Regions from separate parts of the Blastococcus sp. SYSU D00695 genome, predicted to be linked through region 2. Evidence: riboswitches for the same ligand, from Rfam matches in the RefSeq annotation. Region 2 holds a riboswitch; each other region holds the start of a gene.
What was found. A riboswitch is a leader RNA that binds a small molecule or an ion and turns the genes downstream of it on or off. The one in region 2 is predicted to bind cyclic di-AMP.

Region 1: it holds a riboswitch for cyclic di-AMP, as region 2 does, so the genes downstream of both, ACI781_RS02460 (aggregation-promoting factor C-terminal-like domain-containing protein) here and ACI781_RS09800 (C40 family peptidase) in region 2, are expected to answer to the same signal.
Region 3: it holds a riboswitch for cyclic di-AMP, as region 2 does, so the genes downstream of both, ACI781_RS01665 (hypothetical protein) here and ACI781_RS09800 (C40 family peptidase) in region 2, are expected to answer to the same signal.

Annotation. Positions count from the first base shown of each region.
Region 1 covers NZ_JBJGZP010000002.1:195,790-205,090, reverse strand. The annotation lists gene ACI781_RS02485 (MFS transporter) at 1-196, shown strand, start outside; gene ACI781_RS02480 (glutamate synthase-related protein) at 262-1,836, shown strand; gene ACI781_RS02475 (FMN reductase) at 1,914-2,525, opposite strand; gene ACI781_RS02470 (LLM class flavin-dependent oxidoreductase) at 2,522-3,646, opposite strand; gene ACI781_RS02465 (hypothetical protein) at 3,894-4,529, shown strand; cyclic di-AMP (ydaO/yuaA leader) riboswitch at 4,741-4,888, shown strand; gene ACI781_RS02460 (aggregation-promoting factor C-terminal-like domain-containing protein) at 5,110-5,898, shown strand; gene ACI781_RS02455 (class I SAM-dependent methyltransferase) at 6,170-6,814, shown strand; gene ACI781_RS02450 (TetR/AcrR family transcriptional regulator) at 6,875-7,543, shown strand; gene ACI781_RS02445 (flavin-containing monooxygenase) at 7,646-9,136, shown strand; gene ACI781_RS02440 (SDR family NAD(P)-dependent oxidoreductase) at 9,136-9,301, shown strand, end outside.
Region 2 covers NZ_JBJGZP010000011.1:115,688-124,988, reverse strand. The annotation lists gene ACI781_RS09835 (ArsR/SmtB family transcription factor) at 1-208, shown strand, start outside; gene ACI781_RS09830 (SRPBCC family protein) at 205-729, shown strand; gene ACI781_RS09825 (MFS transporter) at 888-2,108, shown strand; gene ACI781_RS09820 (rhodanese-like domain-containing protein) at 2,105-2,518, shown strand; gene ACI781_RS09815 (acVLRF1 family peptidyl-tRNA hydrolase) at 2,515-3,177, shown strand; gene ACI781_RS09810 (HelD family protein) at 3,284-5,323, shown strand; gene ACI781_RS09805 (YhjD/YihY/BrkB family envelope integrity protein) at 5,244-6,122, opposite strand; cyclic di-AMP (ydaO/yuaA leader) riboswitch at 6,710-6,853, shown strand; gene ACI781_RS09800 (C40 family peptidase) at 6,869-7,978, shown strand; gene ACI781_RS09795 (hypothetical protein) at 8,026-8,556, opposite strand; gene ACI781_RS09790 (DUF3817 domain-containing protein) at 8,656-8,976, shown strand; gene ACI781_RS09785 (serine hydrolase domain-containing protein) at 9,015-9,301, shown strand, end outside.
Region 3 covers NZ_JBJGZP010000002.1:25,985-35,285, forward strand. The annotation lists gene ACI781_RS01635 (NAD(P)-dependent oxidoreductase) at 1-199, opposite strand, end outside; gene ACI781_RS01640 (crotonase/enoyl-CoA hydratase family protein) at 196-966, opposite strand; gene ACI781_RS01645 (glycoside hydrolase family 16 protein) at 1,092-1,886, shown strand; gene ACI781_RS01650 (sulfite exporter TauE/SafE family protein) at 1,896-2,708, opposite strand; gene ACI781_RS01655 (helicase-related protein) at 3,060-4,832, shown strand; gene ACI781_RS01660 (GNAT family N-acetyltransferase) at 4,849-5,163, opposite strand; gene ACI781_RS01665 (hypothetical protein) at 5,198-6,169, opposite strand; cyclic di-AMP (ydaO/yuaA leader) riboswitch at 6,391-6,538, opposite strand; gene ACI781_RS01670 (phosphoenolpyruvate carboxykinase (GTP)) at 6,989-8,836, shown strand; gene ACI781_RS01675 (bifunctional 3'-5' exonuclease/DNA polymerase) at 8,907-9,301, opposite strand, start outside.

The DNA of each region.
Region 1 (9,301 bases), on a different contig from region 2:
CGCCTCCACCGCCTACGACCGCGACGCGTTCCGGGCCGCCTTCGCCGTCCAGTACGTCTTCTGGGCCGTCGGCCTGGTCGGCGTGGTCCGCCACCGCCGCCTGCTGCGCGACCGGCTGGCCCGCGACGGCGTGGTGCTGGCCCCGCTGCGGGTGGCCGTCGCCGCCCGGCTGCGCGGCGGGTCCGCCTACCGCTGAGTCCCGCCCCGGACCCGCGCGCCGACCGGTCGCCCCGCGGGCGGCCGAGGGGCATGGTGAGGCGCATGAGAGGACTCGCCCGCACCGCCGCGGCCGGCCTCGGCGCAGTCGCCGCCGTCGCCGTCCGGGACCTCGTCCAACGGCAGCACGCCGTGCTGCGCAACTACCCCGTCGTCGGGCACGCCCGCTACCTGCTGGAGCGGATGGGCCCGGAGATCCGCCAGTACCTCGTCGCCGGCAACGAGGAGGAGCGGCCGTTCACCCGCGACCAGCGCCGGTGGGTGTACGCCTCGGCCAAGAAGCAGAACAACTACTTCGGCTTCGGCACCGACAACGACCTCGAGCACACCGCCGGCTACCCGATCATCAAGCACACGACGTTCGGCACCGCCGTGCCGCCGTCCCACCCGGCGTCGGCCGAGGACGTGCCGCTGCCCTCGGCGAAGGTGCTCGGCGGGCCGCGCGGCAGGCGGGCGGCGTTCCGGCCCCCGTCGGTGGTCAACGTGTCGGCGATGAGCTTCGGCTCGCTGTCGGGGACGGCGGTCGAGGCGCTCAACCGGGGCGTGGCGCTGGCCGGCTGCCTGCAGAACACCGGCGAGGGCGGGCTGTCGGTGCACCACCGGCACGGGGGCGAGCTGGTGTTCCAGATCGGCACCGCCTACTTCGGCTGCCGCGACGAGCAGGGCCGGTTCGACATGGCGCGTCTGCGCGACGTGGTCGCCGGTGCGCCGGTGCGGGCGCTGGAGATCAAGCTGAGCCAGGGCGCCAAGCCGGGCCTGGGCGGCGTCCTCCCGGCGGCGAAGGTGTCGGCGGAGATCGCCGCGGCGCGCGGGGTGCCGGTCGGCCAGACCTGCGTCAGCCCGTCGCGGCACGCCGAGTTCCGCGACACCGACAGCCTGCTGGACTGGGTGGAGCTGCTGGCCGCCGAGACGGGGCTGCCGGTCGGCATCAAGGCCGCCGTCGGCGACATGGGGTTCTGGGACGAGCTCACCGAGCTCATGGCGACCACCGGCCGCGGGGTGGACTTCGTGACGATCGACGGCGGCGAGGGCGGCACCGGCGCGGCGCCGATGGTGTTCGCCGACTCGGTGTCGCTGCCCTTCCAGCTCGGCTTCACCCGCGTCTACTCCACGTTCGCCCGCCGCGGGCTGCAGGAGCAGGTGACGTTCGTCGGCGGCGGCAAGCTCGGCCTGCCCGACAACGCGATCGTCGCCTTCGCGCTCGGCTGCGACATGGTGAACGTCGGCCGCGAGGCGATGCTGGCGATCGGGTGCATCCAGGCGCAGAAGTGCCACACGGACACGTGCCCGACCGGCGTGGCCACGCAGAACGCCTGGCTGGCCCGCGGCCTGGACCCGGCGCTCAAGTCGGTGCGGCTGGCCAACTACGTCGCCACGCTGCGCCGCGACCTGGTGAAGGTCGCCGAGGCCTGCGGTGTCGAGCACCCGGGGTTGATCGGCACCGGGGCGGTGGAGCTGCTCGACGGCCGGACGTCGTCCACCCCGCTGGGCGAGGTGTACGGCTACGAGCCCGGCTGGGGACTGCCCTCGGCGGCCGACCGGGCGGAGATCACCCGCATCATGCGGGCCGAGGCGCCCCACGGCGGCACCGCGCCGGCGTCGGCGGACGCCCGGCGCTGAGGCATGGGAGGCCATCCCCACGTCCTGACCGGCCGGGTGCGGGGATGGCTTCCCATGCCTCGAGGGGCCGTGACCCGTCAGCCCCGGCCGAGCAGCCGGTCGAGCGGGACGACGTCGGCGAACGGGTCGGCCGGCCGGGACGACACCGGGCGACCGGCGACCAGGTCGGCCAGCTCCCCGCCGGCGCGCGCGATGCGGGTCGCCAGGCCGCCGGAGGTGTCGGCCCAGTCCTCGGCGGCGGCGAAGACCGCCGTCGGCACGGTGGCGGTCCGCAGGAAGGCGAACAGCGGCCGCATCGCGTGCTCGAGCACCAGCGAGTGGCGGGCGCTGCCGGCCGTCGCGCCGAGCAGCGTCGGCGTGCCGGTCAGCGCGTCGGGGTCGAGCACGTCGACGAAGGTCTTGAACAGCCCGCTGTAGGAGGCGGTGAAGACCGGCGTGACCGCGATGAGCCCGTCGGCGCCGGTGACCGTGTCGATCGCGGCCCGCAGGCCCGGGCCGGGGAACCCGGTGACCAGGTGGTCGGCCAGGGCGCGGGCGTGCTCGCGCAGCTCGACGACCTCGACGGTGGCGTCGTCGCCGTGCCGGCCCAGGGCGTCGACGGTCGCGGCGGTCAGCCGGTCGGCGAGCAGCCGGGTGGACGACGGCGTGCTCAGGCCGGCAGTGACCACGGCGAGGGTGCGGGTGGTCATCGCACGGTCACCTCCTCGGGGGTGCGGTCGGGGGTGCCGGGGACGGTCGCGGCGCGGGCGGCGACGCGCGCGGCGTGGGTGGGGGCGTCGGGGACGGCGGCCGGCTTCAGCGCGGCGAACTCGCGGCGGAGCACGGGGACGACCTCCGCGCCGAGGATCTCCAGCTGCTCGAGGACGGTGCGCAGCGGCAGCCCGGCGTGGTCGACGAGGAACAGCTGGCGCTGGTAGTCGCCGACGTAGTCGCGGAACCCGAGCGTGCGCTCGATGACCTGCTGCGGGCTGCCGACGGTCAGCGGGGTGTCGCGGCTGAAGTCCTCCAGGGACGGGCCGTGGCCGTACACCGGCGCGGCGTCGAAGTAGGGCCGGAACTCGCGGACGGCGTCCTGGCTGTTCTTGCGCACGAACACCTGGCCGCCGAGGCCGACGATCGCCTGCTCGGGGGTGCCGTGGCCGTGGTGGGCGAACCGGTCGCGGTAGAACTCGACCATCCGCCGGGTGTGCTCCGGCGGCCAGAAGATGTGGTTGGCGAAGAAGCCGTCGCCGTAGTAGGCGGCCTGCTCGGCGATCTGCGGGCTGCGGATGGAGCCGTGCCAGACGAAGGGCGGGACGCCGTCCAGCGGCCGCGGCGTCGAGGTGAAGCCCTGCAGCGGCGTGCGGTGGCGGCCCTGCCAGTCGACGACCTCGGTGTCCCACAGCCGGCGCAGGAGCGCGTAGTTCTCCACCGCCAGCGGGATGCCGTCGCGGACGTCCTTGCCGAACCACGGGTAGACCGGCCCGGTGTTGCCGCGGCCCAGGGTCAGGTCGACGCGGCCGCCGGAGAGGTGCTGCAGCATCGCGTAGTCCTCGGCGATCTTCACCGGGTCGTTGGTGGTGATGAGCGTGGTCGCCGTCGACAGCTGCAGCGTCGAGGTCTGCGCCGCGATGTAGGCCAGCGTCGTCGTCGGCGAGGACGAGAAGAACGGCGGGTTGTGGTGCTCGCCCAGCGCGAAGACGTCGAGACCGACCTCCTCGGCCTTCCGCGCGATCGCGACGATCGCCCGGATCCGCTCCGCCTCGCTCGGCGTGCGCCCGGTCGTGGGGTCGGCCGTGATGTCGCTGACCGAGAAGATGCCGAACTGCATGTCACTCGCCTCTTGGGTTGAGAGTTCAACTACTGCCGCCTGCAACGGGCCGGCGGGCCGGGGGATTCCCGGGCGCCGGCACCCGGACGGACGCCGGTGGGTGACCGGCCGGGCACGCCCGGTGCGACACCCGCGTCGTGGCCGATCCGAGACCTGCCGGGCGCTCCCGCAGCCGCCACCGCTGGGCATCCTTCCCCCACCGCGGCACGGGGGCCGGGCGCGGTGGGGGAGTGCGAGGGGGACGTCGATGTCGGTGCACGCTGCGGTCCGGCCCGGTCCGGGCGCCCTCGACGCCCTGCTGGGCACCGAGCCGACCTTCCGGGGGGCGCTGCGCGGCTACGACCGCATGGAGGTCGACAACTACGTCGCCTGGGCCGAGACGGAGATCGCGGTGGCCCGCCGCGAGAACGACCACCTGCTCACCCGCTTCTCCGCCTGCTCGGCGGAGCTCGCCGACGCCCGCCGCCGGCTCGCCGGGGTGGACCGGGGGGACGCCGACCCGGTGCAGGAGCTGCTCGTGCGCGCCGCCGAGCACGCGGCCGCCCTGACCGCCGCCGCCGAGGCCGAGGCCGACCGGATCCGCGGGGCCGCCCGCGCCGAGGCCCGCGCCCGGCTTGCGAACGTCGCCGTCCTCCGGCAGGCGGTGGCCGCCGTCCGGGACGAGACACTCGCCACACTCGCCGCCGAGCGGCGGGACCGGGCCGCGGCCGAGCGGGAGTCCGCCGGGCGCATCGCCGCGCTGGAGGCCGAGGTCGAGCGGCTGCGCCGCGAGCGCGACGCCGCGCACGCGGCGTCGGCCCTGCTCGGGGAGCGGATCGAGGATGCGCTGCAGGTGGTCACCGCGGGCGTGCCCGACCTGCCACGGCCGGCCCGCGCGAGCTGACGGGGTCGCCCGCCGGTTGCCGCAGCGCGACCGAGAGCTCACGCAGCGTCCGCGTCCGGTCGCATCCCGGGGTGTGTGGGACCACTGGGGCGAGATCCGTCACGCACCGGATCCGGGGGCAGGGATTGTCACGGCGCGGTAACGGCACCTAACGTGGCTGCGTCCGGCCGGTCGTCTCGTCCCCATCCGGGGAGTTCGGCCGGACGCCGCCGAGTCGCGACCGCCTGGTGCGGGAGCGAGCCGGGGACCCACCGCAGTACTGGGGTGAATCCCGCCCGCCGAGTCCGCTCGGCGCGCGGGTAGGGCGCCTTCCCTCCCGAACCCGTCAGCTAACTCGGTAGGCGGCCACGGAAGAAACGGAGAGTCTCCGCATGCCTCGCCTCCGGGCTCACGCGGCCCGCAGGTGCCGCCGTCCGCGCGCGCTGCCCGTCTAGCGCCGCCGACCGCCGCCTGCACCGCCCCGGGCCGGCGCCGCCCCGTCGCGCCCCCGGACCACCCCGAAGACACCAGCACCGTCCGTGCGCCCCCTCCAGGAGGGGGTGGCCGACGCGTGCGCGCTCTCCCACGGAGTACCTCCCGCATGTCGCCCCGCTCGCTCTTCCGCACGTCCAGCCGCGCCCCCCGGGCCGCCCGCAGCGGCTCGCCGCTGGGCCCGCGCCGCCCCGGCCTGCTGCTCGCCGCGGCCGCCGCCGGCGGCGTCCTCGTCAGCGTCGTCGCCACCGGCGAGACGCCCGCCTCCGCCGACGCCGCCGCGCCCGAGTCGGTGAGCGTCGCCCAGGCGCTGGGGATCGACGGCGTGGCCCCCGCCGCGGCCGCCTCGCCCGACCTCTCCTCGCTCGGCGACCTCGCCTCCTCCCGGTCCGAGCGGGACGAGCAGGCGGTCGCCGCCGCCCTCACGCAGCAGGCCACCGACCAGGCCGAGCTCGACCGCCGCGCCGCCGAGGCCGCCGCCGCCGAGGCCGCCGCGCGCGCCGCCGCCGAGGCCCAGGCCGCCGCGGAGGCGCAGGCCGCCGCGGACGCGCAGGCCGCCCAGCAGCAGCAGCGGCAGGCGGCCGCCCCCGCCGCGTCGTCCTCCGGTGGTCAGGGCTCCTTCAAGGACTACGCGATGTCGCGGGTCGGCAGCGGGTCGGAGTTCACCTGCCTGGAGAACCTGTGGGGCCGCGAGAGCGGCTGGAACCCCACCGCGCAGAACCCGACGAGCACCGCCTACGGCATCCCGCAGTTCCTCGACTCCACCTGGGCCGGGACCGGCATCGCCAAGACCAGCGACGGCTACCGCCAGATCGACGCCGGCCTGATCTACATCGACAGCCGCTACGGCAGCCCCTGCGGCGCCTGGGCCCACTCCCAGTCCACCGGCTGGTACTAGAAGGAGGACCCCCTCGCCCCCCACGCCCCGCTCCGCGCGGCGCGGGCCCCTGCGAGGGGGCCGTTCCAGCACGTCACGACGCTCGCGGCGGGCCCCTGCGGCGGGGCCGTTCCAGCACGTCACGGCGCGCGGCGCGGGCCCCTGCGAGGGGGCCGTTCCAGCACGTCACGACGCTCGCGGCGGGCCCCTGCGGCGGGGCCGTTCCAGCACGTCACGGCGCGCGGCGCGGGCCCCTGCGAGGGGTCGCGCCGGGCGTGGTGAGGTGAGGGCCGTGCCGCCCGACGTCGTCCCCGCCGGTTTCATCCGCGCCCACACGGCGGTCCGGTCGCCGTCCTCGGTCCCCGAGGTGCGGCTGCACGTGGCCGACGACGTCGTCGCCCTCTGGGAGGCGATGGAGGTCTCGGCGGGCGGGGCGGGCGACGCCCCGCCGTTCTGGGCGGCCGCGTGGCCGGGCGGCCAGGCCCTCGCCCGGTTCGTCCTCGACACCCCCGGGCTCGTGGCGGGCCGCCGGGTGCTCGACCTGGGCGCCGGCAGCGGCCTGGTCGCGGTCGCGGCCGCGCTGGCCGGCGCCACCACCGTGCTCGCCAGCGATGTCGACCCGTTCAGCCGCACGGCGATCGAGGTCAACGCCGGCCTCAACGGCGTCCGGGGGATCACCGCCCTGGGCGACGTGCTCGGGCAGCCGGCGCCCCCGGTGGACGTCGTCCTGGCCGGGGACGTCTGCTACGACCGGGAGATGACCGAGCGGGTGGTGCCCTTCCTCGACCGGGCCCGGGCCGCCGGCTGCGCGGTGTACGTCGGCGACCCCGGCCGGCCCTACCTCCCGCACGAGCGGCTGGTCGAGGCGGCGGTGTACGAGATCCCCGAGACCGAGGGCCCCGGCCTGCGCCGGACCACGGTGTGGCGCCTGCCCTGATCGTGGAGGTCGCCTCTCGACGCCGTGTCGAGCGCGTCGACACCCGCTAGCGTCGCGTCCATGGCCGAGCCCCACCTCGCCGAGCCCCACCGCGCCGAGCCGGGCACCGCGCGCGGCCGGCGGGTCCGCCGACCCACCGGGGACGACCGGGAGCGGGCCCTGCTGGCCACCGCCGAGGCGCTGCTCGAGCAGCGGCCCCTGGCCGACATCTCGGTCGACGACCTGGCCCGCGGCGCGGGCATCTCGCGGTCGACCTTCTACTTCTACTTCGCCTCCAAGGAGGCGGTCGTCCTCGCGCTGCTGGACCGCGTGGTCGCCGAGGCCCGGGCGGCCCGCACCGCCGCGCTGGCCGGCGCGACCGGCGCCCGCGCGGCCTGGCGGGCGGCCCTGGTCACCGTCCGCGACACCTTCCGCGACCACCGGGCGCTGACCGCCGCCGCCACCGAGCTGCTCGCGGCCAGCCCCGAGGTGCGGGAGCTGTGGTCGGCGGTGATGGAGGGCTTCGTCGCGGAGACGGCGGCGGCGATCGAGGCCGAGCGGGCCCGGGGTGCGGCCCCGCCGGGGCCGCCGGCGCGCGACCTGGCGGTCGCCCTCAACTGGATGAACGAGCGCGTGCTCCAGGTGTCCGTCGGCGGGCACGGGCCCGGGCTGGCGGACGACGCCGCCGTGGACGTGCTGCTGACCGTGTGGCTGCGGACGATCTACGGCTCGGACGAGCGGCCGGGCTGACCCCCGGCGCCCCCGACAGGCCGTTGATCGACTCGACACCGTGTCGACAAGCGTTCCGGCGGGGGGCACGATGCCCGGAGGACCACGGAGAGCGGGAGCCCCATGACTGCCGAGACCGCAGAGCACGTCGACGTCCTCATCGTCGGAGCCGGGCTGTCCGGCGTCGGCGCCGCCTGCCACCTCGAGCGGGAGCGGCCGGGCACCGGCTACGCGATCCTCGAGGCCCGGGCCGCCATCGGCGGCACCTGGGACCTGTTCCGCTACCCGGGGATCCGCTCGGACTCGGACATGTTCACCCTGGGCTACTCGTTCCGGCCGTGGACCGACCCGCAGGCCATCGCCGACGGCCCCTCGATCCGCCGCTACGTCGAGGAGACCGCCCGCGAGTACGGCGTCGACCAGCGGATCCGCTACCGCCACCGGGTGCTGTCGGCGCAGTGGTCGTCGGCGGACGCGCGGTGGACCGTCACCGCCGAGCGCACCGACACCGGCGAGACCGTCACCCTCACCTGCTCGTGGCTGTCGGTGTGCTCCGGCTACTACCGCTACGACGAGGGCTTCAGCCCCCGGTTCGCTGGCGCCGAGACCTTCCGCGGGCAGGTCGTGCACCCCCAGCACTGGCCCGAGGACCTCGACGTGACCGGCAAGCGGGTCGTCGTCATCGGCAGCGGGGCCACCGCCGTCACCCTCGTGCCGAGCCTCGCCGGGCAGGCCGCGCACGTCACGATGCTCCAGCGCACCCCGACCTACGTGATCTCCCTGCCGGGCCGGGACAAGCTGGCCGAGTCGCTGCGCCGCGTCCTGCCCGAGCGCGTCGTCTACCCGGTGGTCCGCTGGAAGAGCCTGCTCGCGTCGATGGCCTCCTTCCAGCTGTCCCGCCGCCGCCCGGCCCTGATGAGGAAGGTGCTGCGCGCTGCCCAGGAGCGGCAGCTGCCGGCCGGCTTCGACCTCGACACCCACCTCACGCCGCCGTACGACCCGTGGGACCAGCGGCTGTGCGTCGTCCCCGACGGCGACCTGTTCCGCGCCATCCGCCGGGAGCAGGCGTCGATCGTCACCGACCGGGTCGTCCGCTTCGACGAGACGGGCATCGTGCTGGCGTCCGGGCAGCACCTGGACGCCGACGTCATCGTCACCGCGACCGGTCTGAACCTGCTGCCGATCGGCGGCATGACGCTCACCGTGGACGGTGCCCCGGTCGAGCTGTCGGAGACCGTCTCCTACAAGGGGATGATGGTCTCCGGGGTCCCCAACTTCACGATGACCATCGGCTACACCAACGCCTCCTGGACGCTGAAGGCCGACCTCGTCGCCCGCTACGTGACCCGGTTGCTCGCGCATCTGGAGCGCACCGGCACCGCCATCGCCACCCCGCTCGCGCCGGCCGATCCCGAGCGCGCGCCGTTCCTCGGCCTCACGTCGGGCTACGTGCAGCGCAGCCTCGACCTGCTGCCCAAGCAGGGCGGCCGGGCACCGTGGAAGCTGCACCAGAACTACGTCCGCGACCTGCTCCTGCTGCGCCGCGGCCCGGTCGAGGACGAGGGCATCCGCTTCACCGGCCGGCAGCCGGCGCGCGAGCGGGCGGCCGCCTGATGGACGCCTACCGCTTCGCCGGGGGGACGGCGGTCGTCACCGGGGCGGCCAGCGGCATCGGCGCCGCCCTCGCGCCCCTGCTGGCCGCGCGCGGCAGCGACCTGGTGCTCGTCGACCGCGACGCCGAGCGGCTGGCCGAGGTCGCCGCGGGCGTGCGCGCCGCCT
Region 2 (9,301 bases):
CCGGCACCTGCGCGTCCTGCGGGAGGCCGGGCTGGTGCACGCGCGGGTCGAGGGCCGCCGCCGCCTGTACGCGCTGGACCCCGCGCCGCTGCGGGAGCTCGACACCTGGCTCGAGCCCTACCGCGACCTGTGGGCGCAGCGGCTGGACGCGCTGGACACCGAGATCGCCCGCGGACGGCGGGCGGCGACCCGGGAGGAGACCCCATGACCGCAGGCCCCGCCCCCAGCGGCCCCGACGACCGCCGCGGCGCGATCAGCACCGATCCCGACGGCCGGCGGCGCCTGGTCTTCCGCCGCTCCTGGCCGGACCCGGCCGACGCGGTCTGGTCGGCCCTGACCGAGCCGGAGCGCTCCGCCCGCTGGATCGGCCGGTACGACGGCGACCACGGGCCCGGCGCCGAGGGCGACTTCACGATGACGGGGGAGGACGGGGCCCCGACGTCCCGGCTGCGGATCGAGGAGTGCCGGCCCCCGCACCGGCTGGTCCTGCAGTGGCTGGACCAGATGGGCTGGCGGGTGGAGGTCGACCTCGCCGAGGCCGCCGGGACGACGACGCTCACCTTCACCCAGGTGCTCGCCGCCGACGACCCCGGTGTCGGGGACATCGCGGCCGGCTGGCACTGGTACCTCGACCGGCTGGGCGCCGTCCTCGCCGGGACCGCGGTGCCCGAGGACTGGGACGCCTTCCACGGCGCCGTCGGACCGGGTTACGCCACCGCCGCCGGCTGACCACCGGGGTCCGGGCCCGGTCCCCGCGCCCCCGGGGTGCGCGCCCTGAGCCGTTTCCGTCACACCGTCGAGCGGCACGCCCTCGTGTCCGGCGGCTGCGGCACAGGGCGTGGGTTAGCGTGGCTGGAGTCCCCCGCCCCCGAAGACGACGGGCTCGAGTGCTGGTGTCTCCCTACTTCCACGTCCTGCGGACACCGCACGCGGTGCCGATGGTGCTCGCCGCGTTCATCGGCCGCCTCCCGCTGTCGATGGTGGGCCTGGGCTGCGTGCTCCTGGTCGCCGACGAGACCGGCTCCTACGCCTTCGGTGGCGCGGTGGCGGCGGTCGGGGCGGTCACCACCGCGGCGGCCGGGCCCCTGCTGGGCCGGCTCGCCGACTCCATCGGCCAGCGGCGGACGCTGCTCCCGGTGACGGCCGTCTTCGCGGTCTCGGGCGCGCTGTTCCTCGCGGCGGTGAAGCGGGACTGGCCGAGCATCACCGTCTTCCTCTTCGCCGGGATCGCCGGGGCCTGCATCCCGCCGGTCTCCTCGATGATCCGGGTCCGCTGGACCCACCTCCTGCGCGGCACCACGCGGCTGCCCGCGGCGCTGGCGATGGAGTCCGTCGTCGACGAGTTCGCCTTCATCGTCGGCCCGGTGCTGGTCACCTTCCTCTCCACCACCGGCCACGCCACCTCCGGCGTGGTGACGGCGTTCGTCCTGGCCGTGGTCGGCAGCGTGCTCTTCGCGGCGCAGGGCCGCACCGAGCCGCCCCCGCACGGCAGCGTCAGCCGGAAGGGGCCCGCGGCGATCCGGACGCCGGGCATCCGGGTGCTGTTCGTCGTCGGCGCCGCCGTCGGCGCCATCCTGGGCACGCTGGAGATCGCCCTGGTGGCCTTCGCCGACGAGGTGGACGCCATGTCCATGTCCGGCGTCCTCATCGCCGCCCTCGCCGTCGGGTCGATGACCAGCGGCATCGGCTGGGGCACCGTGCACTGGCGCGCCCCGCTGAACCGGCGGCTGGCCACCGTGCTCGTCGTCCTGACGCTGCTGATCGTCCCGCTGCTGCTCGTCGAGCAGATCTGGGTGATGGTGCCGTTCGTCGTCCTGGCCGGCATCTCGCTGTCGCCGTCCCTGATCAGCTCGTTCACCCTCGCCGAGCTGCTCGTGCCGCCGTCGGCCACCACGGAGGCCTTCACCTGGATCGGCACGGCCCTGGGCCTGGGCGTGGCCCTGGGCGCCTCGCTGGCCGGCGTGGTGGTCGACGAGGTCGGTGCCAACGCCGCGTTCCTGGTGGCGGTGATCCCGGCGGCGCTGGCCGCGACCGTGGTCGCCGCGTGCCAGCGGATGCTCGTCGTGCGGCCGCGCAACGCCGAGGCAGAGACGGTGCTGGCCGGGTGAGCGGCGCCGACCGGCCCGCCGGCGCCCGGAGCATCGACGAGCTGCTCGCCGAGGCCCGCGGCCGCCTGCAGCGGGTGCAGCCGCAGGAGGCCGCCCGCCGCGCCGAGGCCGGCGCCGTCCTCGTCGACACCCGCCCGGCCGCCCAGCGCGACCGGGACGGCGGCATCCCCGGTGCGCTGGTGATCGAGCGCAACCACCTGGAGTGGCGCTTCGACCCCGCCAGCGACGCGCGGGTGCCCGAGGCGACCGGGTACGACGTCGAGGTGGTCGTCTTCTGCGACGAGGGCTACTCCTCCAGCCTGGCCGCCGACTCCCTGCGGGCCCTGGGCATGCACCGCGCCACCGACGTCGTCGGGGGCTTCCAGGCGTGGAGGGCGGCCGGGCTCCCGGTCCTCGACCCGGGCCGGTGACCCGCGCGCGCCCGGCCGCCGGCGGGGGCCGCCGGCTCGGCGTCGCCCCCGAACGGCTGGGCCGCTGGCTGGACGGCGTCGCCGAGCGGCACGGGCCCTTCGCCGAGGTGCGCACCGACGGCGAGGCGCTGGCGGTGACCTGCGCCGACGGCACCTCGGTGGTGCTGCGGGCGCCGTTCGGTTGGACGCCGCAGTCGCCGCTGCTGACCTCCTTCGGCGCCGCGGCCGCCCGGCCGGCGCAGGCGGCCGTGCTGCTGGTGCGCCGCGGCCGCTGGGCCGTGGGCGTCTTCGACGGGACGCGGCTCGTCGCCTCGAAGGTCGACAGCCGGCTGGTGCAGGGCCGCACCGCCGCCGGGGGCTGGTCGCAGCAGCGCTTCGCCCGGCGCCGGGACAACCAGACCGCGGCGGTGGTCTCGGCCGCGGCCGACACCGCGGCCCGGGTGCTGCTGCCGCACGCGGCCGGGCTCGACGCGCTGGTGCCCGGCGGCGACCGCGGCCTGGTGGAGGACGTGCTGGCCGACCCGCGGCTGCGTCCCCTGGCCGGGCTGCCCCGCACGGCCCCGGTCGAGGTCGGCGAGCCGACGAAGGCGGTGCTGCTGGAGACCCCGGCCCGGTTCCGCGCGGTCGACGTCGTCATCCGCGAGCCCGGCGACGGGTGACCGCGCCCGCGCCCTCCCGGGCGGTGATGCGGTTCTGCACCGGGGGGCGGTCGCTGCGGGGAACGCGGTCGACGGCGCACGGCGGCGCGCGTAGCGTCCACCGACCGTGTCCGCCGAGCCCAACGACACGACGTCCGCCGATCCGGTCCTGACCGCCGAGCGCGCGCACCTGGCCCACGCGGCCTCGTGCCTGGCCGGGATGCGCGCGGCGGCGGCCGCCGTCGTCGACGCGGGCGTGGACGCGTGGGCCTCGGAGCGGCTGGGCGCGGCCCGCGCGGAGCGGCTGCGCGCCCTGGCCGACGACCCCGGCGTCCCGGCGTTCTTCGGGCGCACCGACGCCGGGCACGAGACCTTTCACATCGGCCGGCGGCACGTCCGCGACGCCGCCGGCCACCCGGTGGTCGTCGACTGGCGGGCGCCGATGAGCCGGCGGTTCTACCGGGCGACCGCGGCCGACCCGCAGGGCCTGGTGCGCCGGCGCCGCTTCGGCTTCGACGGCGGTGAGCTCACCGGCTACGAGGACGAGCTCCTCGCCGCCGGGGACGAGGGCGACGGGCACCTGCTCCGCGCCGAGATCGAGCGCCCGCGCAGCGGCCCGATGCGCGACATCGTCGCCACCATCCAGCCGGAGCAGGACGAGATCGTCCGCGCGCCGCTGTCGGAGTCGGTCTGCGTGCAGGGCGCCCCGGGCACGGGCAAGACCGCCGTCGGCCTGCACCGCGCGGCCTACCTGCTCTACACCCACGCCGGGCAGCTGGCGCGCAGCGGCGTGCTCGTCGTCGGGCCCAACCGGGCGTTCCTGCGCTACATCGAGCAGGTGCTGCCCACCCTCGGCGAGGTGCAGGTCGAGCAGACCACGGTCGCGGACCTCACCGCCCGGGTCCCGGTCCGCGGCACGGACCGGCCCGAGGTGGCCGCGCTCAAGGGCGACGAGCGGATGGCCGCCGTCCTGCACCGCGCCCTGTGGGGGGCGATCGCCAAGCCCGCCGAGGACGTGCTGGTGCCGCTCGCCGGTCGCCGCTACCGGGTGCCGGTGGAGCGGCTCAAGCGCGCCGTCGACGACCTGCGTCGCCGCGGCCGGGCCGACGACGACCAGCAGGTGCTGCACTACGCCGCCGGTCGCGAGCGGCTGGCCCTGCTCCTGGCCGAGGACGCCCGCCGCCAGCGGGAGGAGGACGGCGGGAGCCCGACCGACGCCGAGACCCGCCGCGCCGCCCGCAGCCCCGAGGTGCGCGCGTTCTGCGACGCCGTCTGGCCCGCCCGCGACGCCGCGGGCCTGGTCTGCGCGCTGCTGTCGGACCCCGTCCTGCTGGCGCGCGCGGCCCGGGGCGTGCTGGACGAGGACGAGCAGGCGGCGCTGCGGTGGCCGGAGCCGCCCCGCTCGGTGCGGACGGCGCCCTGGACGGCGGCCGACGCGGTGCTGGTCGACGAGGTGGCCGGCCTGCTCGAGCGCACCGGCGGCTACGGGCACGTGGTGGTCGACGAGGCCCAGGACCTGTCGGGGATGCAGTGCCGCGCGATCGCCCGCCGGCTGGCGGCCGGCTCGCTCACCGTCCTCGGCGACCTCGCGCAGGCCACCAGCCCCTGGTCGGCGGGGGACTGGGGCCCGACGCTGCGCGGGCTCGGCCGGCCGGGGACGACGGTCCGCCCGCTGACCCGCGGCTACCGGGTCCCCGGCGAGGTGCTCGACTACGCGAACCGCCTGTTGCCGGCCATCGCCCCCGGCCTGCCCGCCGCCACCGCCGTGCGGCGGGGCCCCGGGGCGCTCGCGCTGCGGCCGGTCGCCGACCTCGCCGGGCCGCTGGCCGAGGTGGTGCGGGAGCTGGCGGCGGCGCCGGGCTCGGTCGGGGTCGTCTGCGCCGATGCGGCGGTGCCGGCGGTGGCGGCCGCGCTCCGGGACGCCGGGCTGCCCGCGCAGGTGCTGACCGACGACGCCCCGGCGGCCCCGCTCGCCGTCGTCCCCGCGGGACTGGCCAAGGGGCTGGAGTTCGACGCGGTGGTCGTGGTGGACCCGGCGGCGGTGGTGGCGGCCGAGCCGCGCGGCCTGCAGCGCCTCTACGTCGTCCTCACGCGGGCGGTGAGCCGCCTGGTCGTGCTGCACCGCGGGGACCTGCCGGAGCTGCTGGCGGCCCCGCCCGCCCGGTGATGCGCTCGTCGAGGGCCTGGGTGAGCAGCCAGCCGCCGAGCAGCACCAGGTGCAGGAGGAACAGCCACAGCGCCAGCGCGACCGCCGCCCCGACGGGGGTGAGGCCGCCGAAGGGGGCGCCGAGGTCCAGCGGCAGGGAGAGGAAGAGCACGAACCCCTGGAGGAAGCCGGACAGGCAGGCCGCGGTGAACAGCGCCCCGCACAGCACCGCGGGCCAGCCGAGGCGGGTCGCCGCGACCACCCGGAAGCCCCACACCAGGGGCACGGTGAGCGCGAACAGCACCGAGTAGTAGCCGAGGGCGAACCGGCCGACGGCGGCGGCGGCGCCCGGCTCGGCGGCGAGGGACGCCATGCCGTCGGCGGCGAGCAGGAGCGGGTACAGCAGCAGCGGGGTGACCACCACCAGCGGCAGCCCGAGGAGCCGGCCGCGCCAGCCGGTCAGGGTGTCGGGCCGCGCGCTGAAGCGCAGCAGCGCCCGGCGCAGTCCCTCGCCGTACAGCGACAGCGGCAGCAGGGCGAGCAGGAAGCCGAGGAGGTCCATGCCCAGCCCGGCGTCCACCAGCCCGCGGACGGCGCCCGGCGCGCCGAGCTGTGAGGGCAGCAACCCGGTCAGGCTCCCGGTCAGCCGCGACACCTCGTCCGCGCCGGCCAGCGCCCCGGTCAGCCGGACGGCGACCAGCAGCAGCGGCACGACCGCGATGCCGGCGTAGAAGGTCAGCCCGGCCGCGATGAGGGCGAGGTCGCGGCCCTGCAGCCGGGCGCGCGCGGCGGACGCCAGGAACCGGGCCTCCGCGCCCACGCGCGCCCGGGACCACGCGCTGCCCCGCGGCGGCGGGGCGGGGTCTGTGCTCAGGCTCCGGACCCGATCGCGGTGCTGCGGGCCGGCGGGCCCCCGGCCACGTTGCCGGAGCCGCATGCGCCCTGCGGCGCACGGGAGGCGGGGACGGCGGGCGGGCGGGCCGGGGCCGGTCGGGAGAGGGGCATGCCGGGTGGGTGCGCGGCCGGCGGACCGGGCAAACGCCGCGGCGGGCCGGGAACGCGCTCCGGGCGGCTGGTCGGGAGGCGGTGCCGGGTCGTGCCGGGGCGGCCGTGTGATCGGGGCGGCCGCGTGATCGGGGCGGGCTCGTGGGCGAGGTCACGCCGGCTCCGCGCGGCGGCCCGGGCGAGCGGCGCGGGCGACGGGCGGCGCCGGTCCGCCGCGTCGGCGCAGGTCAGGCGGGCGGGCGCGGGGACGGCGTCCACCGGCGCGGGAACTGCACGGGGTCGGTTGCTCACCGTGAGCGAACGAATTACACGCTGGTGATTGTCACGCCGCCGTAACGGCCCTTACGGTCTGTGTGTCCGACGGGGCGCAGCGTCACCGACCTGGGTGACACCCCACGGACGCCGTCGAGCCGGCCGACCCTCGGGGACGCCGGGCCGGGGACCCACCGTAGTCCCGGGGTGCAGCGCGCGCGGGCGACCGCGGGCGCCGGGCGAACTCCCGCCCGAACCCGTCAGCTAACCCGGTAGGCGGCCGTCGGAGAATTGGAGAGCCGCCGCACCATGGCGTCCGCTGAGCGCGTCTTCCCCGCGCGCCCGCACCACCCCCGCCGCCCCGCCGCCCTCCGCCGGGCGCTGCTGCTGGCCTCCTCCGTGGGCGTCGCCCTCGGCGCGACCCTCGTGCCCGGCTCCGCCGCCGCCGAGGAGCCGCAGACCGCGGCCGAGGCCGCCGAGCTCATGGCCGCCCGCGGGCACGAGCTGGAGGGGGTCACCGAGCAGTTCAACGAGGCCCGCGAGCAGCTCGCCGCGCTGCAGGCCGCCGCCGCCCAGGCGCAGGCCACCGCCGACCAGGCGCAGGCCGCGGTCGCCAGCGCGCAGCAACAGGTCACCGGCGTGGCCCGCAGCGCCTGGACCGGCGACAGCGGCGGCTCGCTGGCCGCCCTGCTCACCAGCGACTCCGCCGACGAGTTCCTCGACCGGGTCAGCGCCCTCGAGCTGGTCGCCGACCACCAGAGCGGCGTCCTCGTCTCCGCCGTCACCGCCGGCGACGCCGCGGCGCAGGCCCAGGCCGCCGCCACCCAGGCCGCCGCCCAGGCGCAGCAGACCTACGACGCCGTCGCCGCCCAGCAGGCCGCGCTCGAGGCCCAGATCGCCGAGTACCGCGCCGACTTCGACCGGCTGACCGCCGCCGAGCGGCAGGCCGCCCTCGCCGCCTCCGCCGCCGCGCACGCCGAGACCACCGCCAGCCGGGACGAGCGCGACGCCCCCGCGGCCGCCGCCGGGACCGACGCGCCCGCCACCCCGGTGGTCGGCGGCAGCGGCGCGGCCTCGGTGGCCGTGAGCACCGCCATGGCGCAGCGCGGCAAGCCCTACGTGTGGGCCGCCGGCGGCCCCGGGTCCTTCGACTGCTCGGGGCTCACCCAGTACGCCTTCCGGGCCGCCGGGATCACCCTGCCGCACTCCAGCCGGCTGCAGTCCCAGATGGGCCAGCCCGTCTCCCGCGGCAACCTGCAGCCCGGTGACCTGGTGTTCTTCTACAGCCCGGTCAGCCACGTCGGCATCTACATCGGCAACGGCCAGATGGTGCACGCGCCGACGTCCGGCGACGTCGTGAAGGTCGCCAGCATCGACTCCATGGGCGGTTACGCCGGGGCCCGCCGCATCGCCGGCTGAGCTCGCCCCCCGGCCCGCCCACTCCGGGGCGGGCCGGGGGAGCCGCGTCAGCCGACCCGCAGCAACAGCCCCCAGACGAAGCGGGCCGGCCGGCCGTCGGGCAGCGCCACCTCCCAGTGCGCCGGCGCCGGCGCGCCGACGTGCCGGGTCCCCGGGACGGCCGCCACGTCGTCCACCACGTGCTGCCACACCAGCAGCCGGTCGCCGCGCGCCGCGGGGACGCCCGAGCCGGGACCGCGGACCAGCTGCTCGTCGAGGACCTCGCCGCCGGGCCCGCTGACCACCCGCCAGCGCAGCTGCGGCCACAGCGGCAGCGGCCACTGGCGCAGCTCCAGCACGAGGTCGCCCTCGGGCCGCTCGACGCAGGTGTCCGGCGGCCCCAGCACCGCCGTCCGCAGGGCGAGCCCGCGCGGCGCCCGGGGGCTGTGCTGCAGCGCCTGCCAGCGGGTGTGCGCGGCGTGCGCCTGCCCGCGGGTCGCCCCGATCCGGGGCAGGGCCTCGGCGACCAGGTCGGGGCGGACGTCGGCCATCCGGCGCAGCAGCACGAGGCAGAACTCCCGCCGCGCCAGCCCCCGCACGCGCCCGACCCTGCCACGCAGGTCACAGTCCCGACCGGGGACCCCGCGGGCACCCCGGTCGTTGAGCTGCGCGGACCCGTCGCCGTCGAGAGGGAGCCGATGACCCCCCGCACCGCCGTCCAGCTGTTCCGCGCCGTCGCCGTCGCCGAGGCGCTGACCTGGATCGGGCTCCTCGCCGGCATGTACGTGAAGTACGTGCCGGAGACCTCCGAGGTGGGGGTGCAGGTGTTCGGGCCGATCCACGGCGCGGTGTTCGTGCTCTACGTCGTGGACGCCCTGGTGACCGCGCGGCGGCTGCGCTGGTCGCCCGGCACCACGCTGCTCGCGCTCGCCGCGTCGGTGCCGCCCCTGGCCACCGTGGTCTTCGAGGTGTGGGCCCGCCGCTCCGGCCGGCTGGGCGAGGTGGCGACGACGGCCTGACCCCGCCGCCCCCGGGGCGCTGGCCTACGGTCGCCGTCATGCCCGAGCCCGTGCTGCCCTCGACCGCCCGGACCCTGCTGGCGCGCACCGCCCGCGTGCAGCGCGACGGCCGCGTCCCGGGCCTGGTCGCCGGCGTGGTGCGCGACGGCGGCCTCGTCTGGTCGGCCGGGCGCGGCGAGGTGCCCGGGCCGGTGCTGGACGTGCAGTACCGGCTGGGGTCGATCAGCAAGACCGTGACCGCGGTGGCCGTGCTGCGCCTGCGCGAGGAGGGCCGGCTCGGGCTGGACGACCCGCTGGAGACCCACGTGCCGGGGACGCCGCTGGG
Region 3 (9,301 bases), on a different contig from region 2:
CCAGCGACTGCACCCAGCGCAGCCGCGGCATCTCCCCCGCCACGGCGGCCAGGTCCGCCGGCCGGTTGCCCCACACCACGAGGGCCTCGGCATCGCGGTGCCCGGCGGGGACCGGCGCGGCGACCGGGTAGGTCACCGCGGTCACCCCGGCCGGCAGCTCGGGGGCCAGCGGCAGCGAGTCGGGCAGCAGGAGCTTCACCGGCCCCGCCACACCGGCGGCCGCTTCTCGGCGAAGGCCGACGAGCCCTCGCGGGCGTCCTCGCTGTCGAAGACGCCGCGGGTCAGCTCCGCCTGGCGCGCCCAGCCCTCGTCCCAGCGCCAGTCCGCCGCCCCGCGGGCGACGGCCTTCGTGGCCGCCACCGCCAGCGGGCCGTTGGCGGCGATCGTCGCCGCCAGCTCCAGCGCCGCCGCCAGCGCGCCGCCCTCGGGGGTCACCCGGTTGACCAGCCCCATCTCCGCCGCCCGCGCCGCCGTCACCGGCTGCCCGGTGAGCAGCAGCTCCATGGCCAGCGCCTGCGGGATGCGCCGCGGCAGCGCGAGGGCCGCCCCGCCGGCCGCGACCAGCGCCCGGGTCACCTCCGGCACGCCCAGGCGGGCGGTCTCGGCCGCCACGACCAGGTCGCAGGCCAGCAGCAGCTCGAACCCGCCGGCCAGCGCCCAGCCCTCGGCCGCCCCGATCAGCGGCTTGCGGGGCGGGGTGATCGTGATGCCGCACAGCCCCCGGCCCTCGATCGTCGGGCTCTCGCCGCGCAGGAACGCCTTGAGGTCCATGCCGGAGGAGAACGTCCCCCCGGCGCCGGTCAGCACACCCACCCGCAGGTCGTCGGAGGCGTCCAGCTCGTCGGCGGCCGCGGCGACCGCGCGGGCGACCCGGGCGTCGAGCGCGTTCCTCGCCGCCGGCCGGTTGAGCGTCACCACCAGCACGCCGTCCCGGCGCTCCACCAGCACCACGTCGTCGTCCACCACGCGGGACCTCCCTCCTCGACCCGGGACGCGGCCGCGCCCGGCGGGCCCATCGTGGGGCATCCGCGGCGCCGTCGCCGCGCGTGCCCGACGATGGCGGGACCGTCCCCGACGCAGAACGGAGCCCCGTGTCCGACGCGCCGCCCCCCGCCGACGCTCCCTTCGCCGACGACTTCGACGGCAGCGACCTCGATCCCGCCGTCTGGGTCCCGCACTACCTGCCGCAGTGGAGCTCGCGGGCGGCCTCCGCCGCCGCCTACGAGGTCACCGGCTCCGGCCTGCGGCTGTACCTCCCCGAGGAGCACCCGCTGTGGTGCCCCGACGACCACCCGCCGCTACGGGTGTCGGGCGTGCAGTCCGGCGTCTTCTCCGGGCCGGTCGGCAGCACCGTCGGCCAGCAGCCCGTCCGGCCGGGGGCGGTCGTCCGCGAGGAGCAGCCGGCGCACTGGGGGTGGACGCCGCGCTACGGGCGCCTCCAGATGCGGGCGCGGGCGACGCTGACGCCGCGGTCGATGGCCGCCTGGTGGCTCGTCGGCCTGGAGGACCGGCCCGAGCGCTGCGCGGAGCTGTGCGTCATGGAGGTGTTCGGCGACGCGCTGGGCCGGACGCCGGAGGGCCGCCCGACCGCCGCCGTCGGCATGGGCGCCCACGCCTTCCGCGACCCGCGCATGGTCGAGGACTTCGCGGCCCCGCGGCTGGAGATCGACGTCACGCAGTTCCACACCTACGCCCTCGACTGGCACCCCGACCGCGCCGACGTGCTGGTCGACGGCGAGGTGGTGCGCACCGTGCACGTCACGCCCGACTACCCGATGCAGACGATGCTCGCGGTCTTCGACTTCCCGGAGCGGGCGGTGCCCGGGGAGCCGTACACCGAGCCGGAGCTCGTCGTCGACTGGATCCGCGGCGAGCCGGCCCGTTGACGCCGGCACTCAGTCGAGCAGCGGCCGCAGGTTCTCGGTCCACACGTCGGCGCCCACCCGCACCACCAGCGCGGTGACGACGACGAGGAAGGCGACGCGGATGAAGCGGCTGCCGCGCGCGGTCGCCGTCCGCGAGCCGAGGTAGCCGCCCAGCACGTTCGCCGTCCCCATCAGCAGGCCCAGGCCCCAGAGGACCGACCCGTGCGAGGCGAACACCAGCAGCGCCCCGACGTTCGTGGCCACGTTGACGATCTTGGCCTTGGCGCTGGCGGCGAGGAAGTCGTAGCCCAGCAGGGACACCATCGCGAACACCAGGAACGAGCCCGTGCCGGGCCCGAGGACCCCGTCGTAGAAGCCGATGACGGCGCCGATGCCGGCGGCGGTGCCGTGGTGACGGCGGCCGGCGTACCGCAGCGCCGTCGCCTCGCCGAGCGCCGGGCGCAGCGCGGTGAACAGGCCGATGCCCACCAGCGCCACCACGATCACCGGCTTGAAGACGGCGGCCGGCAGCAGCGCCGCCACCGAGGCCCCGGCCGCGCTGGCGACCAGCGCGAGCCCCGCCATGGGCAGCGCCGTGCGCAGGTCGGGGTGCACCCGGCGCGCGTAGGTGACCGCGCTGGTGGTGGTGCCGAACACCGACGACAGCTTGTTGGTGGCCAGCGCCTGCACCGGGCTCAGCCCGGGCACCAGCAGCAGCGCGGGCAGCTGGAGGAGGCCGCCGCCGCCCACGACGGCGTCGATCCATCCGGCCGCGAGCGCGGCGAGCAGCAGCAGCGCGAGCGTGGTCCCCGTGAGCCCGTCGGGCAGCAGGACGTCGGTCATCCGCGCCTTCTCACCAGCTGCCCTCCCACGGACACGACACGGCCCCGGCGCGGGGGATCGACGGCCACGCCGGGACCGGTGGCCCGGTGCTACCCCGCGAGAGGGCGGTGAACCCTCCTCGGACCAGTCTCCCGGCAGGCCCCGCCCGGGGCGGCCCGGGGTGGTCGCCCCGCGCCCGCGCCGGGCCGCGCCCGCCCGGGCCGTACCCTGGACCGGCACGGGCCCGGCCCGGATCACCCCGGCCCGGACGACCTGGCCCCGCGCCGCAGCGCGGTCCGCCCACCCCAGGGCGTCGACCCCCGCGCGCCCCGTGCACCCGACGTCCCCGCCTGCGAAGGACCCGCCCCGCCCGTGAGCTCACCCCAGTCCGCCACCGCCCGACGCCGCGACCGCTCCCGGCGCGACTCCCCCGCCCGCACCGCCGCCCGGGAGGAGCGCCTGGCCCAGGAGAGCTGGGTCGAGGGCGCCGCCCCGAGCCTGCCGGTGCGGTCGGTGCGCCCCGAGGAGGTCGTGTTCCACCTCGGCCCCACCAACTCCGGCAAGACCTACGAGTCGCTGCAGGCGCTGGCCGCCAGCGGCTCCGGCGTCTACGCCGCGCCGCTGCGCCAGCTGGCGCACGAGGCCTACGCCAAGCTCTCCGCCGGGCTGCCGCCGGGCACGGTCGGGCTGTCCACCGGCGAGGAGGAGATCGACCCGGGCGCCCCGATCGTGTGCTGCACGGTGGAGAAGGCGCCCATGCGCGGCGAGCTGCTGGTGCTCGACGAGTCGCACTGGGTGGCCGACCCCGAGCGCGGCCACCACTGGGCGCGGCTGCTGCTCACCGGCGAGTACCGGGAGATGCACCTGATCTCCGCCGCCGAGGCCTACCTGCTGCTGCGGCCGCTGGTGTCCGACGCCGAGCACCTCACGGTGGTCAACCACAAGCGGCTGTCCCGCCTGGACGTGCTGCGCGCCCCGGTCCGCCCGGAGACCGTCCGGCCGCAGACGCTCGTGGTCGCCTTCAGCCGCAAGAACGTCTACGCCGTCGCCGCCGCGCTGCACGCGCACCGGCCGGGCCGGGTCGGCGTCCTCTACGGCGCGCTGCCCCCCGCCACCCGCCGCGAGGTCATCGAGCAGTTCACCGACGGCGAGTTCGACGTCCTGGTGACCACCGACGTGATCGGTCACGGCATCAACGTGCCGGCGACGACGGTGCTGTTCGCCGAGACGACGAAGTTCGACGGCGAGCGGGTGCGCCCGCTGCGCTCGTGGGAGACCGCGCAGATCGCCGGCCGTGCCGGCCGGTACGGGCTGACCGGCCACGGCCAGGTCGGCGTGCTCACCGGCGTGGTGGGGCTGCGCCCGGACCAGCGGCTGCTGGCCGAGGGCGCCGCGGTCGCCCGCGGGGACGCTCCCAGCGACCTTCCCCGGCGCGCGCCGCGCCTGCGCCCGGAGCTCGACGACCTCGGCGCGTCCGAGCCCGCCGACCTGCCCGAGGCGCTCACCCGCTGGATGGCGTGGGCGCGGGCGGCCACCCGCGACGAGGCGATGACCGCCGACGACGTCAGCAGCCTGGTGCTGCGGGTGCAGGCCCTGCTCCCGCTGCTGCGCGGCCCGCTGGGCGCGGCCGGCGACCTGGACACGGTGTGGCGCCTGGTCAGCCTCGCCATCGACTACGACCCGCCGCGCCGCACCCGCTGGCTCACGCTGGCCCGCGCCGCGCTCGAGCACGCCGTCGGGCTGCCGGTTCCGCCGGAGACCGTGCTGCCCGACGTCCCGCGCGGGGGCACCGTCGAGGACTTCGAGCAGGCCGCCGCGGCCGCCCGGGACGCCCAGACGCTGCTCCGCCGCTTCCCCGGCGTGGCCGGACTCGACAGCGACGACGCCGCCTGGGTGGAGGAGGAGTGCGCCGAGAGCATCTCGCTGCTGCTCCCGCGGGCGATCTCCTCGGTGCGGGCGGCCGCCTGCCGCGACTGCGGCCGCCCGGTCGCCCCGCAGTTCACCACCTGCCGGCCGTGCAGCGCGCCCGCCGGCCGCGGCGACGACGACCGCCGTCCCGGGGGCCGCCGCGCCGCCGGTCGGGCCGCCGGCCGGGCGCTCGGCGGGCGGCAGGGCGGGCCGCGGGGCCGGTCGCGCCGGGGCTGACCCCGGCGCCCGGCGGTCAGGCCGTGTCGGGGGTGATCGTCGTCCGGGAGCGGTACTCGAGGTCGCCGTACTCCGCGGCGTGCCGGCCCATCCAGGCGGCGACGAACGGGCACAGCGGCAGCACCCGCATCTGCTCGCCCCGGATCGAGTCCAGGGCGCGGCGCACGAGCTCCGAGGGGATGCCGCGCCCCGCGAAGCCGGGCAGCACCTCGGTGTGGGTGAGGACGACGAGCTCCGGCGTCCGGATGTACTCCGCGATCGCCGCGAGCTCGCCGTCGACCCGCGCCTCGAAGCGGCGCCGGTCCGGCGCCTCCGTCACGTCCACCTGCACGGGGAGCCCTCTCCGTCGTCCGCCGCCCGCCGGGTCAGCGGTAGTTCACGTGCACGTGGTCGTAGTGGTTGGCCGTGGCGCCGCCGCGGTCCTCCATCGTCGACCACGAGCCGCCCGGTGACTGCAGGATCCGCTGCTCCCAGATGATGTACTCCACGCCCAGCTCGTCCCAGTGCGCGACGTGGTACGCGACGATCGCGTCGCCCAGCGACGCGTTCGTCAGGACCATGTAGTCCAGCGCGTTGCCCGACGGGTGCCCGTGCGGGTCGGTCGCGCTCGGCCGGGTCCCGCCGAGGGTGATCGAGCCGGCGCCCGGCACGTTGCTGACGACGACGTCCGCGGCAGCCTGCACCCGCGAGGACACCGGGCCGGCCGTGTTGTTGATGCGCGCCACCGCGGTGGCGGCGGTGCTGGCCGCCACGGCCGCCGACCCCCCGCCGCTGCCGCCGGCGGTCCCGCGGGACTGCGCCGCCGCGGCCTCGGCGGCGCGGGCGGCGGCCGCCTCGGCCTCGGCCTGCGCCTGGGCGGCCGCGGCGGCCGCCGCGGCCTCGGCGGCGGCCCGCTGCTGGTCGAGGACCGCCTGGTCGGCGGCGGCCTGGGCCTGCGCGGCGGCGACCGCCTCGGCCTCGCGGGTGCCGCGGCTGGCGGCCAGCTCCGACAGCGGCTGCAGGTCCGGCTCGGCGGCGGCGGGCGTGCTGTGCGCGGTGAGGCCGAGGGCCTGGGCGACGCTGACCGAGCCGCTGACGTCGGCGTCGGCCTCGGCGTGCGCCGCCGGGTCCACGCCGATCAGGACGTTGACCAGGACGGCCCCGGCCGCGGCCACCCCGAGGTAGACCCCCGGTCGGCGGCCGACGACGGCGCGGGAGCGGCGGCGGGCCGACGCGCGGCGGGCCGCGCGGTCGGGAGCGGCCGGCAGCACCTCCGTCGGGACGGCGGCGGTCTCGGTGACCGCGTCCTCGGTGGAGGCGGCGGCGGGGGCGGTGCTGGGCTGGGCAGGGTGGGACACGGGGAGGGCTCCGGGGGTGCGCGGGCAGCGGCGAGCTGCGGATGTGCGGGGGCAGCGGCGACCGGACCGGCGCACGACCCCGGCAGCCTCCGGGCGGAGGGCGGGGCGGTGGCGGTCGGCGGGTCGCGGGGCCTCAGCCGCGCGGGCGCACCCGGCTGCGGGAGTACGGGGTGCGGCGGGGTCGTGCGGGGGTACTCAAGCGCGCCACGTGGCGGCTCTCCGTTTCTTCCGTCGGCCGCCTACCGAGTTAGCTGACGGGTTCGGGCGGGAAGCGGCCCTACCCGTCCCCGGACGTGCGGGACGGGATTCACCCCAGTACTGCGGTGGGTCCCCGGCTCGCCCCGGAGGGCGACTCGGCGGCGTCCTCCGGTAGACCCCGGACGGGGCCCCTGGGGCCGGAGGGACGCGGCCACCGTAGACGCGTTACCGGGTCGTGACAATCGCGGCGGCCCGCGCCCGGGACCGCGGGCACCACTCCCGGCCACGCCGCCGCGGCCCCGGCCGGCGGGGCCCCCACACCCCGGCCGGACCGCCGTGACCAGCCGCCCCGGCGCCCCGTGCGACCGGCGGGCAGCGGCGGGACGACCGCCGCGACCGGCGCCCGACCACCCCCGCCGGACGGCCGGGGCCGTGCGGAGCATCACAGCGCGGACCCGTCCGGGTGGCCGGCGGGCCCGCGCTGCGCTCCGGAACGGGTGACGGGCGGGCCACTGCTGTCAACGGGGCGCGACGGGATCGGTAAGTTGCCGACCCAGCGGGCCGCAGCGCGCACGTCGGGAGGCGCGCTCAGTGGATGTCCCGCGAGGGAGAGGTGCAGTCGTGGCAGCCGTTGACGCCGTGCTCGACGAAGCAGGGGTGAAGAACAGTCGCGTCCGCGACTTCGTCCGCCAGTGGGCAGAGCACACCGGTGCCGCCCGGGTGGAGGTGGTCAACGCCTCCGACGACGCCCGGCTGATCCAGGAGGCGCTGGAGGCCGGGGAGCTGCTGCCGGCCGGGGAGGGCCGCTACTACTCGCGCAGCCACCCGAAGGACACCGCCCGCTCCGAGGAGCGCACCGTCGTCGCGACCAACGACGAGGCGGACAAGGGCGTCTACAACAACTGGAAGCCGGCGTCGGAGATGCGCCCGCTGCTGACCGAGCGCATGAAGGGCGCCTCGGCCGGCAAGACGATGTACGTCGTCCCCTACCTCATGGCCCCGCCCGGGTCGCCGCTCGAGCAGTACGCCACGGGCGTCGAGCTGACCGACACGCGCACGGTCGTGCTGCACATGAACCGCATGGCGCGCGTCGGCGTCCAGTACGTCAACGACCTGGCCGACCAGGACAGCTTCGTCCGCGGCGTGCACGTCACCGGGAACCTGGACGAGCTCGGCCACGGCACCGCCGACGACCAGCGGTACTTCGTCACCGTCGCCGACGAGCGCACGATCCTGCACTACGGCTCGTCCTACGGCGGCAACGCGCTGCTGGGCAAGATCGCCCACGGCCTGCGCCAGGGCGCCTACGACGGCTGGCGGTCCGGGGAGTTCCTCGCCGAGCAGTTCATGCTCCTGGGGATCACCGACAAGCAGACCGGCCGCAAGTACCACGTCTGCGGCGGCATGCCCAGCGCCTCGGGCAAGACCAACCTGGCGATGACGCTGGCCCCCGACGTCCTCGGCGACCGCTACCACGTCACGTTCTACGGCGACGACATCGCCTGGCTGCGGGTCGACCCCGAGGACGGGAAGATCTACGCGATCAACCCCGAGTACGGCGTGTTCGGCGTCGCCAAGGACACCAACGAGGCGACGAACCCCACGGCGGTCGAGGCGATCACCGAGGGCACCGGCACGATCTTCACCAACGTCGCCTACAACGAGCAGACCGCCGACGTCTGGTGGGAGGGCAAGACGCCCGAGCCGCCGGCCGACGTCACCGGCTGGCGCGACTGGCAGGGCGCGCTCATCAGCGAGCGGTCCGAGGCCGACCGCGGTGCCCCGTGGGCGCACCCGAACAGCCGGTTCACCACCACGCTGGCCAACGTGCCCAACCTGGCGCCGGACTTCGACAGCCCCAAGGGCGTGCCGGTCGACGCCATCATCTTCGGTGGCCGCACCCGCGACCGCGAGCCGCTGATCCGCGCGATCACCGACCTCGCCGAGGGCGTCTACGACGGTCTCACCCTGGGCGCCGAGGCGACCTTCGCCGCCGAGGGCACCGAGGGCGTGCTGCGCTACGACCCGATGTCGATGCGCCCGTTCATGGCGACCCCCGAGGCCACCTACGCCGCGCACTGGCTGAAGGTCATCGGGGCGGCGAAGGAGCAGCCGCTCTTCGCCCACGTGAACTGGTTCCAGCGCGACCCGCAGGACGGCCACTTCCTGTGGCCCGGGTACCGGGACAACCTGCGCCCCCTGCTGTGGCTCATGCAGCTGAAGAACGGCGAGGTCACCGGCCGGCAGACCCCGGTCGGCATCGTGCCGCTGCCCGAGGAGCTCGAGCTCGACGGCGTCGACCTGCGCGACGGCGACCTGGAGAAGCTCCTCACCATCGACACCGAGCGCTGGTGCCAGGAGATGGGCCACCGCGAGGAGCACCTGAAGCTCTTCCCGGGCATGCCCGAGCCGATCTGGGAGGCCCACCGCCGGGTGGCCGCCGCGCTCGACGCCGAGCGGGAGCAGTGACCGGCCCCGCCTGAGCACGACCCGGGACCCCCGCAGCCGACCGGCTGCGGGGGTCCCGCCGTCTGCGGGCTCAGCCGGCGTCGGCCCAGGAACGGACGACGGCGACGTCGAGCGGGAAGTCCACCGGGAAGTCGCCGAACAGCAGCCGCCCGGCGGTGGCCGCGGCGGCGCGGACCTCCTCGACCACCGCGCCGGCCAGCTCCTCCCGGGTGTGGACGACGACCTCGTCGTGCAGGAAGAAGACCAGGTGCGGGCGGTCCTCCAGGCGCCCCTCCCCCATCCGCCACAGCCGGTTGCGCAGGTCGGCCAGCCAGCACAGCGCCCACTCGGCGCCGGTGCCCTGGACGACGAAGTTGCGGGTGAACCGGCCCCAGGCGCGGCGCTCGCGGTCGCGGTCGGCGCGCGGGCCCGACTCCTCCGGCGCCTCGCCGAGGTCGACCGGGCGCTGCGCCCAGGCCCCGCCGG